2 regions of the Symbiobacterium ostreiconchae genome follow, and region 2 is predicted to be linked to the other one. Evidence: riboswitches for the same ligand, from Rfam matches in the RefSeq annotation. Region 2 holds a riboswitch; the other holds the start of a gene.
What was found. A riboswitch is a leader RNA that binds a small molecule or an ion and turns the genes downstream of it on or off. The one in region 2 is predicted to bind thiamine pyrophosphate.
Positions count from the first base shown of each region.

Region 1: it holds a riboswitch for thiamine pyrophosphate, as region 2 does, so the genes downstream of both, thiD (bifunctional hydroxymethylpyrimidine kinase/phosphomethylpyrimidine kinase) here and thiT (energy-coupled thiamine transporter ThiT) in region 2, are expected to answer to the same signal.

Region 1 covers NZ_AP042454.1:1,171,239-1,178,843, forward strand. The annotation lists gene ACZ5UM_RS05775 (ABC transporter permease) at 101-832, shown strand; gene ACZ5UM_RS05780 (ABC transporter ATP-binding protein) at 1,020-1,970, shown strand; gene ACZ5UM_RS05785 (NUDIX hydrolase) at 2,082-2,522, opposite strand; TPP riboswitch at 2,647-2,752, shown strand; gene thiD (bifunctional hydroxymethylpyrimidine kinase/phosphomethylpyrimidine kinase) at 2,901-3,731, shown strand; gene thiM (hydroxyethylthiazole kinase) at 3,731-5,185, shown strand; gene thiW (energy coupling factor transporter S component ThiW) at 5,182-5,706, shown strand; gene ACZ5UM_RS05805 (DUF5694 domain-containing protein) at 5,789-6,157, opposite strand; gene ACZ5UM_RS05810 (DUF5694 domain-containing protein) at 6,154-6,528, opposite strand; gene ACZ5UM_RS05815 (long-chain fatty acid--CoA ligase) at 6,804-7,605, shown strand, end outside.
Region 2 covers NZ_AP042454.1:531,007-538,611, reverse strand. The annotation lists gene ypeB (germination protein YpeB) at 1-212, opposite strand, end outside; gene sleB (spore cortex-lytic enzyme) at 226-906, opposite strand; TPP riboswitch at 1,031-1,137, shown strand; gene thiT (energy-coupled thiamine transporter ThiT) at 1,217-1,765, shown strand; gene ACZ5UM_RS02505 (hypothetical protein) at 1,910-2,035, shown strand; gene ACZ5UM_RS02500 (hypothetical protein) at 2,073-2,504, shown strand; gene ACZ5UM_RS02495 (aminopeptidase) at 2,506-3,432, shown strand; gene ACZ5UM_RS02490 (hypothetical protein) at 3,472-4,074, opposite strand; gene ACZ5UM_RS02485 (fumarylacetoacetate hydrolase family protein) at 4,124-4,888, opposite strand; gene ACZ5UM_RS02480 (YceI family protein) at 5,076-5,606, shown strand; gene ACZ5UM_RS02475 (hypothetical protein) at 5,790-6,536, shown strand; gene ychF (redox-regulated ATPase YchF) at 6,635-7,605, opposite strand, start outside.

The DNA.
Region 1 (7,605 bases), 640 kb from region 2:
GAGCACGGGGGTTCGCTGGCAACCCTTGCCTTGCGCCCGGCCCCGACGCAGAGACGGACGCCCACGCAGGGAGATGGGTGACAGAAAGGGAGGTCATCACTTGATCCGACGCGTGCGGCAGATGTTGGCTGTGGCAGCCTTGCTCACTCGCGGCAGCCTGCGGCAGCCTCTGGTGTATGTCTCCATCGTGAGCATACCCCTGTCCTATTTCTTACTGATGACCCTTCTGGAAGGTGTGAAGCTGGGCCTTCATGCCCTGCTGGGGGCAGCCGTTGCGTTTGGCTTCAACGCGGGCGTCGTCTCCTTGCCGCAGATCGTGTTGATGTACCGTTTTCGCCGTCTGCAGGAGATGATGCTGGCCGGTCCCGTATCACCGCTGATCTATCTGGTGGGCGTGGCTGTGTCCCGACTCTTTTTCATGGCCCCCGGTCTGCTCGCCCTAATCCTCGTTCTGGCTTGGATCGGGGGCATGGCGCTGCACCAGTTGCTAGTCATTATGCTCCTCATGTTGCTCAGCTGGTTCATCGGCAGCCTGCTCGGATTTGTGCTCGCGAGCATGTGGGAGAACCCCGTCACCGTATCCAGTGCTGCCAACATGGCCGGGCTGCTCATGATCCTGTTGCCACCGGTGTATTACCCCGCTGACCTGCTGCCGGCGAGCCTGCGGTGGCTGGTCACGATCATCCCCACCGCGAACATCGCCCAGCTCATGCGGATGGTTGCCGGGCTGAGTTCGGTCGATCCTGCGCAAGGGGCGGTGTACGTGGGGGTTCTGGGGCTGGTGGCAGCCCTGGCGCTATGGTTTGTGAGCCGGAAACCTCAGATGGCCTGAGCCTCTTGTGCTGACCTCAGCGGTCTATTTCTTCGCCGCCAGAGCCGGGTTGGTCTCGCTTACGCTCTCCTTCGCCCGGGCACTCGGCGGCCACCGGCTTCAACCCGGGATCGTGCCGGGGCCACGGCGGCGAACGCCTGTGGACGTCATGTTCGTGTAAGCTTGTGGTCTGACGGAGGGTTGCGCAGTGAACGCCGTGGCAGAACTGGATCATGTCACGAAGCGCTATGGGGAACGGACTGCATTAAGCCAAGTCTCGCTGGAGATTCAGGACGGCGAGATCCTCGTTCTGATCGGCCCCAACGGCGCCGGCAAGACGACTCTGGTGCGGATCCTCTCGGGGCTGCTGCTGCCCGACGAGGGGCGCGTACAAGTGCTGGGGCACAACCCGCACCGTTCTGCGCCCGCGCTGCGGCAGGAAATCGCCGTCGTTCCGCAGCAGGCGGGGCCAGACCCATCGGCCACGCCCTGGGAGCACGTGTACTACTACCTGCTTGCCCGCGGCGTCCCGTCCCCCGCGGCGCGCCAGCAGGCCGAGGAGGCTCTCCGGGACCTGGACCTGTGGGACTCGCGGCACCGGCTGACCCACACCCTGTCCGGCGGCTACCAGCGGCGGGTGCTGCTGGCCATGGCCCTGGCAGCATCCCCGCGGCTGCTGATCCTGGATGAGCCGACCACGGCGCTGGACCCCGCCATTCGGCGGCATACGTGGAATGTCCTGGCAACCAAGCGCCGCGGCTCGATTCTGCTCACCACCCATGACATGGCAGAGGCCGAGGCGCTGGCCGATCGCGTCGCGGTTCTTGCCAAGGGCCAGCTGGTCGCTGTGGCAACCCCCGGGCAACTGCGGGACCGCCTGCCCGCGCAGGAGCGGGTGCACGTGGATATGGATCCGCAGGACCCCCGGGCAGCGTCACTGGCCGAGTTTGGCGCGGTTGAGCCCTACGGCGGCAAGGTGGTCGTCTACCCCGGCTCGCCTGCATCCACCCGCCACCTGGTCGATGCGCTGCTGAATGAGGGCATATCGTTTACCGTCCAGTCCACCACCCTGGAAGATGTCTACCTCCGCCTGCTGACGGCGCCGCAGCCGTCCGTCGCCCCGGGGCGTTCGGCGGAGGCCCGTCATGCCGTCTCCTGAATGCCGCCACAGGTGGTGAGCCGCCTGCGCCGGTCAGGCCCGGCCGGTTCCCGGCGCGTCCCCGACGCGAACGCATGCAGACGGCTCCCGGGCCGGGCGAATCCCTCGGGTTCATGGCCGCCGGATAGCGTCGCGCACGGCGGCCCACGTGCGCCGATTGGATTCCCAGTACAGCGCTGGCTCCACCGCGGAGAGGGGGACCCAGCGCCAGTCGTCGTGCTCCTCAGGGGCGATGCGAACGCTGGCGTGAGGAGCCTCCACCCAGTACAGCTCCTTGCGGATGACCTGTTCCGGAAGGTCAAACTCCCAGCGGCCATCAACCTGGTGGAGGTCCCCGGCCTGTACCCTCAGGCCCGTCTCTTCATAGATCTCTCTGATGCAAGCCTCGCGGGCCGTCTCGCCAGGCTCGATTCCACCCGTGATCGGCTGCCAGAATCCCGTCGGAATCGCCGGGCTGTGCGCCACGTGCAGGAGGAGCACGGCATCCGCCGCGTTCTGCCCGCGCAGGACGACCCAACACTCCACGCTGTTCCTGACTGGTTTGCTGCCCAACAGATGTACCCCCCGTATGGTTTGGACACGCTCGGCGGATAGACGCGGGGTCACCCGCCGGGCCAGATCACTTGACACTGCCGCCCGGGCGGTGGTACGCTGTCCGCGAAGTTACATACTGGGCTCGGTCCACTAGGGGAGCCTTTTGGCTGAGAACAGGTCCGTCGAGACCTGGACCCTTAGCACCTGAACTGGGTAATGCCAGCGGAGGGAAGTGGACGGCCGGCCGTTCAGCGCCTGTGCGGCCGCCTCCACGTCCTTCGTGGAGGCGGCCTTTCGAGTTCCGGGACCCGGCCTCGGGCTCGCCAGGGCGAGTCCGCCCGGCGCGTCCGCCGCAGCGTAAAGTGGCAAGTGAGAAATGGAAAGGTGTGAGCGCTCATGACCCAACCCCGCGCCCTGACCATCGCCGGCTCCGACTCGGGCGGCGGCGCCGGCATCCAGGCCGACCTGAAGACGTTCACCGTCCTGAGGACCTACGGTACCTCGGTGATCACCTGCGTCACCGCGCAGAACACCCTGGGCGTCACGGGCGTCTACCCGCTCACCCCCGAGCAGGTGGCGGCCCAGATGGACGCCGTGCTCTCCGACATCGGCACGGACGCAGCCAAGACCGGCATGCTGTACGACGCCGCCATCATCGCTGCGGTGGCCGACCGGGTAAAGCGGTACGGCGTCCGCAATCTGGTCGTCGACCCGGTGATGATCGCCAAGAGCGGACATGCCCTGCTGCTGCCCGAGGCGCAGGCCGCCGTGCGGGAGCTGCTGCTGCCCCTGGCGCGGGTGGTGACGCCCAACCTGCCCGAGGCCGAGGCCCTGACCGGCATGGCCATCCGCTCCCGCGCGGACATGGAGGCCGCCGGTCGCCGCCTCCTCGAGATGGGGGCGCGGGCAGCCGTGGTGAAAGGCGGCCACCTGGGCGGCGAGCCGGCTGCCGACCTGCTCATCGCCGCCGACGGCAGCCGGCAGTGGCTGGAAGCGGAGCGGGTGGAGAGCCGGCACACCCACGGGACGGGCTGCACCTTCAGCGCCGCCATCGCCGCCGGGCTGGCCCGGGGCCTGGATCTGCCGGAGGCCGTCCGCTTGGCGAAAGACTTCATCACCCTGGCGATCCGGAAGGCGCCGGGCATCGGCGCCGGGCACGGACCCACCAACCACCTGGCCTGGCTGGAGGAAGGGCGCAGCCTGTCCGGAGAGGGGGCGGCGCGGTGATGACGGCCCTGCCTCAGCGGGTGCGGGAACGGCGCCCCCTGGTCCACGCGATGACCAACTACGTGACCATGGACTGGGTTGCCAGGGGGCTCCTGGCCGCCGGCGCCCGGCCGGTGATGGCCCGGGACGGGGCGGAGGCCCATCTGGTCGCCGCGGCGGCCGACGCCCTCGTGCTCAACCTGGGCACCTGGAGCCCCGGGCTGCAGCAGGCGATGCTGGAGGCCGGCGAGGTGGCCTCCCGGCGCGGGATTCCCGTGGTCCTGGACCCGGTGGGCGCAGGGGGGATCGAAACCCGGACCCGCGCGGCTCTGGAGCTGCTGGAGCGGGTGAAGGTGACCGCCGTCCGGGGCAACGCCGGGGAGATCATGGCCTTGGCGGGTGAGCGGGGGCTGGTGCGCGGGGTCGACGGGCCGGAGGAGGCGCTCGGCCTGCGGCTGGAGCGGGCGGCCCGGGCGGCGGCCCGGCGCTTCGGCTGCATCGTGGCCGTCACGGGAGCGGTGGACCTGGTGACCGACGGGCGGCGCACCCTCACCGTCCGCGCCGGTCACCCGCTCATGGCGCAGATCCCCGGGGCCGGCTGCCTGGCGACCGGGCTGGTCGCGGCCTCCCTGGCCGCATCCCCGGCCGCACAGGGCGACGGCGCCGCTCCTGCGCAGGGCGATACCGCCCCGGCCGTGGACGTGGTGGCGGAGTCGCTCCTCTGGGCCGGGTGGGCGGGCGAGCAGGCGGCGTCGGATGCGCCGGGGCCCGGCAGTTTTGCCCTCGCCTATCTGGACCGTCTGGGCCGGGCCGGTTCCCTGCCGGCAGGGCGGATCGCGCCGCCCCTCTCCGAACGGCTCAGCCTGTACGTGCTGGTCAGCGGCGCCACGCCGCCGGAGGTGGTGGAGGCGGTCCTGCAGGCGGGCTGCCGCATGATCCAGTTCCGGGAGAAGCATCTCCCGCTGCCCGTCCAGGTGGCGGCAGCGGGACGGGTGCGGGAGGCCTGCCGGCGCCACGGCGCGCTGCTGCTCATCAACGACCGGGTCGATCTGGCGCTGGCCGTCGGGGCCGACGGGGTGCACCTGGGTCAGGAGGACCTTCCGGTGGCGGTCGCCCGGCGGATTCTCGGACCGGGCGCGGTCATCGGGGCTACCTGCGAGATCCCGGAAGAGGCCCGGATCGCCCAGGAGGCCGGGGCCGACTACATCGGCACCGGTCCGGTCTACGCGACCCCGTCCAAGGCAGACGCCGGGGAGCCCTACGGCCCGGCCGTCGTCCGGCGGGTGAGCCAGGCGACCCACCTCCCGGTGGTGGGCATCGGCGGCATCGGCATCGGCGGCGCGGCGCCCGTGATCGAGGCGGGCGGCGTCGGGGTGGCGGTGATCTCCTCCGTCGTGGGGGCGCCCGATCCCGGGGCTGCGGCCCGGGCCCTTCTCGACGAGGTGGAACGCGCAAAGCAGGGGGTGTCCGCATGAACCGAGTCGAACTGCTGACCCGTATGGCGATCCTGGTGGCGCTGGGCGTCATCTCGTCGTACTTCTCGGCCATCCCCCTCTTCGGGGCGAGGCTCTTCCCCGCCCAGCACGCGATCAATGTGGTGGCGGGCGCCATGCTGGGCCCGGTCTACGGCGGGATCGTGGGGCTCGCCATCGCGCTGATCCGCATCATGCTGGGAAGCGGCACGCTGCTCGCGATTCCGGGGACGCTCTTCGGCGTGGTGCTGGCGGGTCTCCTGTACCAGCGCACCGGCTCCCGGCTGGCGGCCATGGTGGGCGAGGTGATCGGCACCGGCGTGATCGGGGCCGTGGCAGCCTATCCGGTGGCGGTGCTGCTCCTGGGCAACGCCAAGGCGGCGGCGGGCGGTATCGGCTTCTACATCCCCAGCTTCGCAGCCAGCAGCGCCGCCGGGGCCGTGATCGGCGGCCAGGCGCTGGCGCTCCTGCAGCGGTTCCGCCTGATGGCGGCGGGCCGTGCGGCTCACCGGAGCGGTTCGTGAGCGCGAGACCCAAGTGCTTTCCTGAACGCTGTGTACAGCCAGCGGGCTGCGGTCCGCCGCGCGGGCGGTGGATCGCAGCCCCCTATTGCAGGTAGGAGAGGGGATCGACGTACAGCAGGCCGGGGGCGTCCATGATGAACTGTCTGAGCAGGGGCCGGTGGCCCGCGCCGATCAGGACGAGGATCCGGTCCGACTCCTGCCGGGCGAGACGGGCGATGTGACTGAAGATAAACAGGTTTCGCCGGTACCAGTCCGCGACCAGGTTCGCGCCGGCGTACGATTCCCCGGCCCCCACGGGGGCGAGCAGCATGTAGACGGCGTGCAGGGCATCGTGCTCGGCCGAGTTGAGGTAGCGGAGCAGTCCCAGGACGCCGCCTTCGGCTTCCGCCTTTCGCTGCGCCTCCTGCACCTGCCGGGTCATGCGCTCGAACGCGGACAGCAGACCGGTCATGCCCAGGCGGCCGGCCGCGGAGATGACCCCCCGATGTCCAGGTCGATCCTGCAGTCGATGCCGTGGATGCAGGCGTGCCCCATCCCGGCGGCGAGCCGGAAGCCCAGCTGCTCGATTTCGTTCCGCCCCGGCTCCAGCCGGCCGGCCCGGTACGCCTCGTAGCGCTCCTGCCACGGTTGGATGCGGCCGGGCTCAACCTCCACGGCCACCTGGGTGGGGCGGAAGCGCAGCAGCCGCGCCACCACGTCCTCGATCTGCCGCTGATACCCTTCGTCCAGCACGTCCCTGTAGTCGGTCATGACGTAGTCCTGATTGGGGTTGGCCATGTGGTAGGTCCCCAGCACCATGACCCGCGCGCGGCCGCCGGACATGTTGGCATTCCTCCCGAAGACTCGTGAACTGGTAAGACAATTCGGTCATGCCCGCCGGTTTCCTGCTGCTGGATACGGCGGCGACCTCCTGGTGGTGATGCATCCGCCGCTGGCTCCCATCGTCCGCGTCCTGCCGCCGGGCGGATCTGAGGCGGTAATCAGAATGATGTGTAAAAACAGAAGGTAACCTGCCGGCGACAGCCAATAGTTGAGAAAAGCACTCCCGCCTCGCCGGCCGGCGACGGGATGATGAGGAGGGGTTGAGACCCATGACCATGCGGCATCAGCTGACCCTGCACACCATGCTCGAGCGGGCACGGCGGTACTTCCCGGACAAGGAGATCGTCTCCCGCACCGGTTCGGGCATCTACCGGTACACGTACGCCGACTACTACGACCGCACGCGCCGGCTCGCGGCCGCCCTGACCCGCCTGGGCATAAGGCGCGGGGACCGGGTCGGCACCATCGCCTGGAACCACCACAGACACCTGGAGGCCTATTTCGCCGTGCCCTGCATGGGGGCCTCGCTGCACACCATCAACCTGCGGCTGCCCCCGGAACACCTGGCTTACGTGATCAACCACGCCGGCGACCGCGTCCTGCTGATCGACGCGGACCTGGTGCCGCTGGTTGAGGCGGTCCGACCCGAACTGAAGACGGTGGAGCACTTCGTGATCATGGCCGACGGCCCCCTGCCGGAAACCCGGCTCTCGCCGGTCCACAGCTACGAGGAGCTGCTGGCCGCCGCCCCGGACGACTATCGCTTCCCCGAGGACATCGACGAGTGGGCCGAGGCGGGGATGTGCTTCTCCTCGGCCACCACCGGCATGCCGAAGGGGGTCTGCTATGCCCACCGGGCGATCTACCTGCACTCGATGATGGTCTGCATGGCGGACACCGTCGGGATCGGGGAGAGGGACGTGGTCATGCCCGTCGTACCGATGTTCCACGTCAACGCCTGGGGCCTGCCCTTCGCCGCCGTCTGGATGGGCGCCAAGCAGGTGCTGCCCGGCCCGCGTCCCGACCCGCACACCCTGTGCCGGCTGATCCAGGACGAGGAGGTGACCCTGGCCGCCG
Region 2 (7,605 bases):
AGCCCCTTGCCCAGCAGCGCCTGGATCTGCTCGACGTGGTGCACCATGTCGACGAAGCTGCGCTGCCGCTCGGCCTCCAGGGCGTTGGCCAGCAGCCGGTTGTGCTCGTTCAGACTGACGGTCCACGCCGACCAGACGGCGACGCCCAGGACGGCGACGAGGCTGATGCTCAGCCAGGTGACGACCCGTGGCCAGGCTGCGAAACGATGCATGGGACCGCCCCTCTCACTTGGCGAAGACGTGGTTGCCGATCTGCTTGATGATGGGCCGCGACCAGACCCACTGGCTGGTGGCCTTGGCGGGGTTCCAGAAGAAGAGCGCGCCGCCTGAGGGATCCCAGCCGTTCAGCGCATCCTGGGCAGCCCGGACGGCACTGTCCGCGGGCGGGGCGTACACCGTGCCGTTGCTCACCGATTCGAAGGCGTGGGTCTGGTAGACGACGCCCGCGATGGTGTTCGGAAAGCGCGAGTCCCGCACGCGGTTGAGGATGACCGCCGCGACGGCCACCTGCCCCTCGTAGGGCTCGCCCCTGGCCTCCGCCGACACGACCCGGGCCAGAAGATCCCGGTCGGCTTCCCGGGTTCCCGCGGCGGCCGCCGCCACCGTGCTGGGCGGGCCGCCCCAGTACCCCAGCGCGGCCCAGGTGTCGGGGCCGACGATCCCGTCCACCGTCAGCCCGTTGCGCCGCTGGAAGAGGGTCACGGCCTCGTGGGTGAGCCGGCCGAAGATGCAGTCCACCTCGCCCTTGTAGTACCCCCAGGCCTTCAGCCGGCGCTGCGCGAGGCAGACGTCGCTTCCCCGGCTGCCCCAGCGCAGGGTGGCGCGCGTCTCGGCGCCGGTGCGCCAGGGGAAGGAGATAAACAGGATGACGGCGAGCAGAGCTGCCGCCAGCGTGCGCGTTCTCATCCGCTTTCCCCCCGTGACGATCTCCCTGAGCCCTCCTTAACTTGCCACCCGGCGGGCCGGAGTATGCTGAGGGATTGCCACGTCCTGGGGCGGGCGGTATACTTAAGACAGCATCATACGGGCCGAGAGCCGCTAGGGGAGCCGTTGGAACGGCTGAGAACCGGGGTGAACCCCGGGACCCTGTCACCTGATCCGGGTAATGCCGGCGTAGGGAAGCGAGCCTCGCGGACACACCGACCGCGGCTCGCTGGGCTGCGGTTTTTTCGTGCCACGAGATAGCGAATCCTGAGTGCACATGGAGGTGTCCGGAATGTCTGATGCTCGGCTTCGTCTTCGCCGTCTGGTGGAGACCGCCATGATGATCGCCGCGGCGGTGGCGCTGTCGTACGTGAAGGTGTGGGAGATGCCGCAGGGCGGCTCGGTCACGCTGGGGTCCATGGTCCCGATTCTGCTGGTGGGCCTCCGCCACGGGGCCGGCTGGGGAATCACGGCCGGTGTCCTGAACGGGCTGCTGCAGTTCTGGCTGGATCCGTACTTCTACCATCCCGTGCAGGTGCTGCTGGACTATCCGGTCGCCTTCGGCGCGCTGGGCCTGGCCGGACTGGCCCGGGGCCACTCCCGGTGGGCGGCCGCGTGGCTGGGCAGCCTGGCCATCGCCGGCCGGTTCGTGGCCCACGTCATCTCCGGCGTGGTCTTCTTCGGCCAGTTTGCGCCCGAGGGCCAGAGCCCGCTGATCTATTCCATCATCTACAACGGCGCCTATCTGCTGCCCGAGGCCGTGCTGAGCGCGGTCCTGCTGATGTTCCTGCTTCCCGCCCTGGAGCGGGCGCTGCCGGCCCAGGTGCGTTCGGCGCACTAGGCCGGTCCGGGCGCCGGTGCGGTGGCCGCCCGATTCCCGCAGGCCCCCCGGTACGTCATAATCTTAGCGAGGATCGCGCTGAGGCCCCCGGCCCGGTCGTGATGAGGATTGCAAGAGGCGTACCACAGGGGAGGTTGCATGGGGATGCGGAGATGGCGCAACCCCGGTCTGATCGTGGCCGTGGCGATTGCCGCCCTCTGGGCGGGCGTGTGGCTGGTGGGCTACCTGGCCGGGTTCTCGGGTGAGCCCGAGACGTTCCTGGCACCCTAGGTCTCGGGCACGGAGAACGCGGAAAGAAGGTTGATCTGTGGAACGACAGGATCACTTTGCAGGAAAGGAGCCCGTCGTCTACCTGCCCACGGAGGCCGGAACCGCCATCGGGCCGGACGGCCGGAAGCTGGTCTTCTTCACCGTGCCGCAGCTGGACCTCATGATCAAGCAGGTGCTGGCCGCCCAGCCCAAACAGTACACGTACCGCTGGGGCTACCATCCGGGGGAGCGGCTGCACGTGCTGCTCTTCGGCTGGCCCACCGGACACGGCGCCGGGCTGGCGATCCCGGAGGGCGTGGGCGACGCCATCCTCAACTTCATGCTGGGCACCAGCGATCTGTATATCACCGCGCAGCCGGTGGGCGAGAAGCTCCGCGGCAACGTCACCCCCGAGGTCATCGATGCGATCCGCCTGGGGATGACCCTGCACCTGCCCGACGTCAAGTTCAAGCCGGAGGGCTGGGGCTGAAATGCACCGCCGTTGGACCGATGCCGTCCTGCGTCAGGGTCTGGGGCTGCGGCCCGGTGAACGGGTGCTGGTCATGGCGGACCGCCCGCTGCGGCCGGCGGCGGACGCGCTGGCCGAGGCGGCCCGCGCGCTGGGCGCGGCCGAGGTGATGCAGCATGTGCTGCCCGAACCCGGCCCGCTGCAGGTCGTCTCCCGGTCGCTCACGGCCGCCGCGGCGGCTGCGGACGCGGTGGTCGTCCTGCGGGCGGAGCTGCGGCTCGCTGCGGAGGACGCGCCGGTGCGCGCCGCCCGGGACGCCTTCCGCCGGGCGCGCCGCGGCCGCTGGGTCTCGCTGGCCCAGGTGGATGAGGAGACGCTGGAGGCGGTCCTCGCGCCGGGGCTGGAAGAGGCCGCCGCCCGGGCGGCCGCCCTGGCCGGGCGCCTGCGGTCCGCCGTTGGGGTGCGGCTGACGGCGCCCGGCGGCACCGACCTGCGGGTCCTGTACGGCGGCCGGCCCATCCTGGTGGACACGGGCTGGGTGAGGGCGCCCGGGGACGTTGGCAACCTGCCCGCCGGCGAGGCCTTCGTGGCCCCATACGAGACGCGCGCTGACGGGCGGCTGGTGGTGGATGTGGCCCTGGGCGACATACCCCTGGACCAGCCGGTCACCCTCACGTTCCGGCGCGGCCGCGTGGTGGAGGCCGCCGGGGGGCAGGCGGCGGAAGAGCTGCGCCGCCGGCTGGGTGACGACCGCTGGGCGTGGACCGTGGGTGAACTGGGCCTGGGCGCCAACCCGCACGTCACGCCCTGCAGCCGGGTGGCGCTGGCGGAGAAGGCGCTGGGCACCGCCCACATCGCGCTGGGCGGCAACCTGTCCTTTGGCGGGCGCAATCCGGCGTCCACGCACTACGACTGCGTCATCGCCTCGCCCACGTTGTCGTTTCTGTGACGATGAAAGGGCCCGCCCCTTCGGGGGCAGGCCCTTTGCTCATGCCTGTGCGGTTGACTCGCCGTCCGGGTCGCCGGCGTCGGCTTCCGCCGCGCCGGGCCGGGCCCCGGCGTCGGCCGCGCCGAGCTCGACCGCGTCGGTCCCGGTCGGGCCGAACAACCCGGCGTGGCCCATCCCGAACGACAGGGCCTCGGGGTCGCCCCCCGCCGCCCCGGCCGGGTCAGCGGGCGCGGCGACCGCCCTTTCGCCCGGGGCCAGCGCCGCGGGCGTCTCCGATGTATAGGGCGAGATGTCGAGGGCGTCGGGAAGCTGGCGGAGGAGCATCCCGGAGATCTGCAGGAGGCCCTGGATGGCCGGAATCACGCTGCTCAGGGCGGGTTCGAGCACCGCCATCCACTCCACCACGACCGGATCGGGGGCGGATCCCCAGCCCGGCGGCACGTGCACGCCGTACGGCGCCGGACCCGCCGCGGCAAGCCAGGGAGGCGGGGGCGCCGCAGACGCAGCCGGGTACCAGGTCCCGGCAGGCGATGCGGCTCCCGTCGGGTACCAGGCCCCGCGGGGATACCAGCCGGGGTGGCCCATCGGCGGTGGGTAGAAATGGGACATCGGCTTCACACCTTCCTCGGGGGTCTGCCCCATACTATGGGGCCACCCGCCTGCGGGGTGTGGGCTCTGCCGGACTCCGTTTCTACACCACCGGGTTGGCCAGCGTCCCGATGCCGGGGATGTGGATTTCGATGAGGTCCCCGGGCTTCATGGCCCCGACGCCCTTCGGCGTGCCGGTCAGCACCATGTCGCCGGGCATCAGCGTCATGATGCCGGAGAGGTAGCTGAGCAGTTTCGGCACAGGGTGGATCATCAGCCGGGTGGAGTCGGACTGGCGGACCTCCTCGTTGCACATGAGCGTGATGTGCGCATCGAACGGGTCAACGCCGTCCGTCACCAGCACGGGCCCGCAGGGGCAGAAGGTGTCGTACGACTTGCCCCGGCCGAACCCAAACGCGCCGTCGGCCTTCTGCGCGTCGCGGTGCGAGACGTCGTTGGCGATGGTGTAGCCGAACACATAGGAAAGCGCCTCCGCCTCGGGGACGTTCTTCATCCGCTTCCCGATCACCACCGCCAGCTCGGCCTCCCAGTGGACGTTGGCCTCCGGGTCCGGCAGCCGGATCGCCTCCCCCGGGCCGATGAGCGCGGAGGGCGCCTTGAGGAAGAACATCGGGCGCTCCGGGGCGGTGTTGCCCAGTTCGGCCGCGTGATCATGGTAGTTGCGGCCAATGCATACGATCTTCGAAGGTGCCACAGGCGGCAGCAGGCTGACCGCAGACAGGGCCGCCGTCCGGCCGGTGGGCCGGCCGCCTTCGTAAGGAGCGCCGTCCAGCTCGTGCACGACCTCGCCTTCCAGGCGACCCCACGAGGGCAGGATATTTCCGGACACGAAACGAATATAGCGCATGGAACCTAGCTCCTCTCCTGTTCCGCATTCGGGCTGGCGTGAAACCTCCCTTCGGTTTTTCTGCGCGCGACGCCAGGTTCCTCCGACGGGACCTGGGCACTAACCCGTACCTAGTTACCCTTCGTCACCAACTAACGATATAAAAGGCGCGGGCGCGACCCGGCCGGAGTGATGGGAGGAGACTGTTATGGGAAAGAGTGTTTGGGTGATTGACAACGCGCACAGCCTGGCTGAGTTCTCCGTGAAGCACATGATGATCGCAACCGTGAAGGGCCGCTTCACGCAGATGGAGGGCCGCATTGAGGCGGATCCGGCAGACATTCCCGGCGCGTACTTCGAGGGCAGCGTAAACGTCGCTTCCATCAACACCGCCGACTCGGCTCGCGACGATCACCTGCGTTCCGCCGACTTCTTCGACGCCGAGAACTACCCGACCCTCACCTTCAAGAGCACGAAGATCGAGCCCGCCGGCGACGGCTACAAGATGACCGGCGACCTGACCATCCGCGGCGTCACCCGGCCGGTCACCTTCGACCTGGAGTTCGAGGGCACCGGCAAGGACCCGTGGGGCAACGAGAAGATCGGTTTCTCGGCCACCGCGAAGATCAACCGCAAGGACTTCGGGCTCACCTGGAACGCGGTGCTGGAGACCGGCGGCGTCCTGGTGGGCGAGCAGGTGAAGATCGAGCTGCACCTGGAGGCCACCAAGCAGGCCTAAGCGCCCGGTCCCGGCATGCCAGCAATTGGCCGGGCCAGAATCCGCCGCGAGACGCCGCGGCGGGCGCGAGGTCATGTATACTGAACAGGGCTCATGTAGAAATGGTCAACTCAGCAGCATATCGAGGTGACCTCGCGTGAACAGATGGATGGCCCTTGCCGCCCTGGCGGCCGTGCTGGCCGGGTGCGCCGGCAGCCCCGTCCCTTCGCCGGCGCCCGGGAACCCGCCCGCGGCCGCGGCGCGTGGACGGCCAGCGTCCCCGCACCGGCGCTTGCCGACCTGCCTGCCGGCCTGCAGGAGGAGGTCGCCGGGATCTCCGCCTGGGAGGCGGCACAGCGGGCGGCCATGTGGCTGCATGGCGCGGATCTGGCTGTACCGCTCACCGTCGCCCCTGCCCTGGAGCAGCAGCTGGTCTCGCTCCGCCCGGCGGACGTCGAGCAGGTCTGGGTCCGGCTGGTGGGCACGGACGAGACGGATGAGGCCTTTTCCTTCCGGCTGCAGGTGATCCGGCGGGACGTCTCCGGGCGGCTCGCGCTGGCCGGTGAGGACGAGGTGGTGGTGAGTCTCCTGGAGGGCGGCGCACCGCTGGTGACCGGTTACGGCCACGGGGAGCGGGGCCGGTCGGCGGACGAAGTCGCGGTCTGGTCCGGCGAGGGACCCGAGGGCGCGATCGCGCCGGCGCTCCTGGATCTGCCCGCGCCGGTGCTGGCGGATGGCCCCGACGGCTACCAGGTCCCCGTGGATGCCCTCGCGGCGCTCGGGGAGGTGGCCTGGCAGGCGGACGGCTCGGTCGCCCTGGTGCTTGGCGACGGCAGCCGCACCGCTGCGCTGCCGGTGGCGGAGGTCGGCGGACGACCCTACGTGCAGGGCGCTGACCTCGAAGCCGCCGTGGACGGCCTGCGCCTGGCGGCGCAGCGGCCGATCTCGTGACGGCAGCGTGAGCAGGGCTGCCCGGGAGTCACAGGGTTGACTCCCGGGCAGCCCTTTCAGGTATCCGTCTCCGTGCCTATCGTATGCGGCGCGCCGCCCTACACGTTGAAGCGGAATGTCACCACGTCGCCGTCCTGCATCACGTAATCCTTGCCCTCCAGCCGCACCTTGCCGGCCTCCCGGGCGGCGGCCATGGAGCCGGCGGCCACCAGGTCGTCGTACGCGACCACCTCGGCGCGGATGAACCCCCGCTCCATGTCGGAGTGAATCTGGCCGGCGGCCTGCGGCGCCTTCGTCCCCCGGCGGATCGTCCAGGCCCGCGCCTCCGTTTCGCCGGCGGTGAGGAAGGAGATGAGGTTGAGCAGGTGATAGCCGTGCCGGATGACCCGGTCGAGGCCCGACTCGGTGAGGCCGAGGTCGGCCAGGAAGGCCCCCCGTTCCTCGTCGTCCATCTCGGCCAGCTCGGCTTCGATCCTGGCGGAGATCGGCACGACCTCGCTGCCCTCCCGGTCGGCAAGCTCCTTCACCCGGGCCACGTACGGCACGGCGAAGGGGTCGGCGACGTGCTCCTCCGCCACGTTGGCCACGTACATGACCGGCTTGGCGGTGATCAGGTGCAGGTCGCGCAGGACCCGGGCCTCCTCGTCGTTCTCCAGGGCCACGCTGCGGGCCGGCAGCCCGGCTTCCAGGGCGTCCCGGAGGCGGGTGAGCAGGCCGTACTCCACCTGGGCCTCCTTCACGCCGGCCTTCGCCGCCTTGCCGGCCTTCTCGTACCGCCTCTCCACCGTCTCCAGATCGGCCAGAATCAGCTCCAGGTTGATGACCTCAATATCCGAAAGCGGGTCCACCCGGCCGCTGACGTGGGTCACATTGGGATCCTCGAAGCAGCGGACCACGTGGGCGATGGCGTCGACCTCGCGGATGTGGTGCAGGAACTTGTTGCCCAGTCCCTCGCCTTTCGACGCACCCTTGACGATGCCGGCGATGTCGATGAACTTGATGCTGGTGGGCACGATGCGCGCCGAGTTGAACATCCTGGCCAGTACGGGCAGGCGGGCGTCGGGCACGT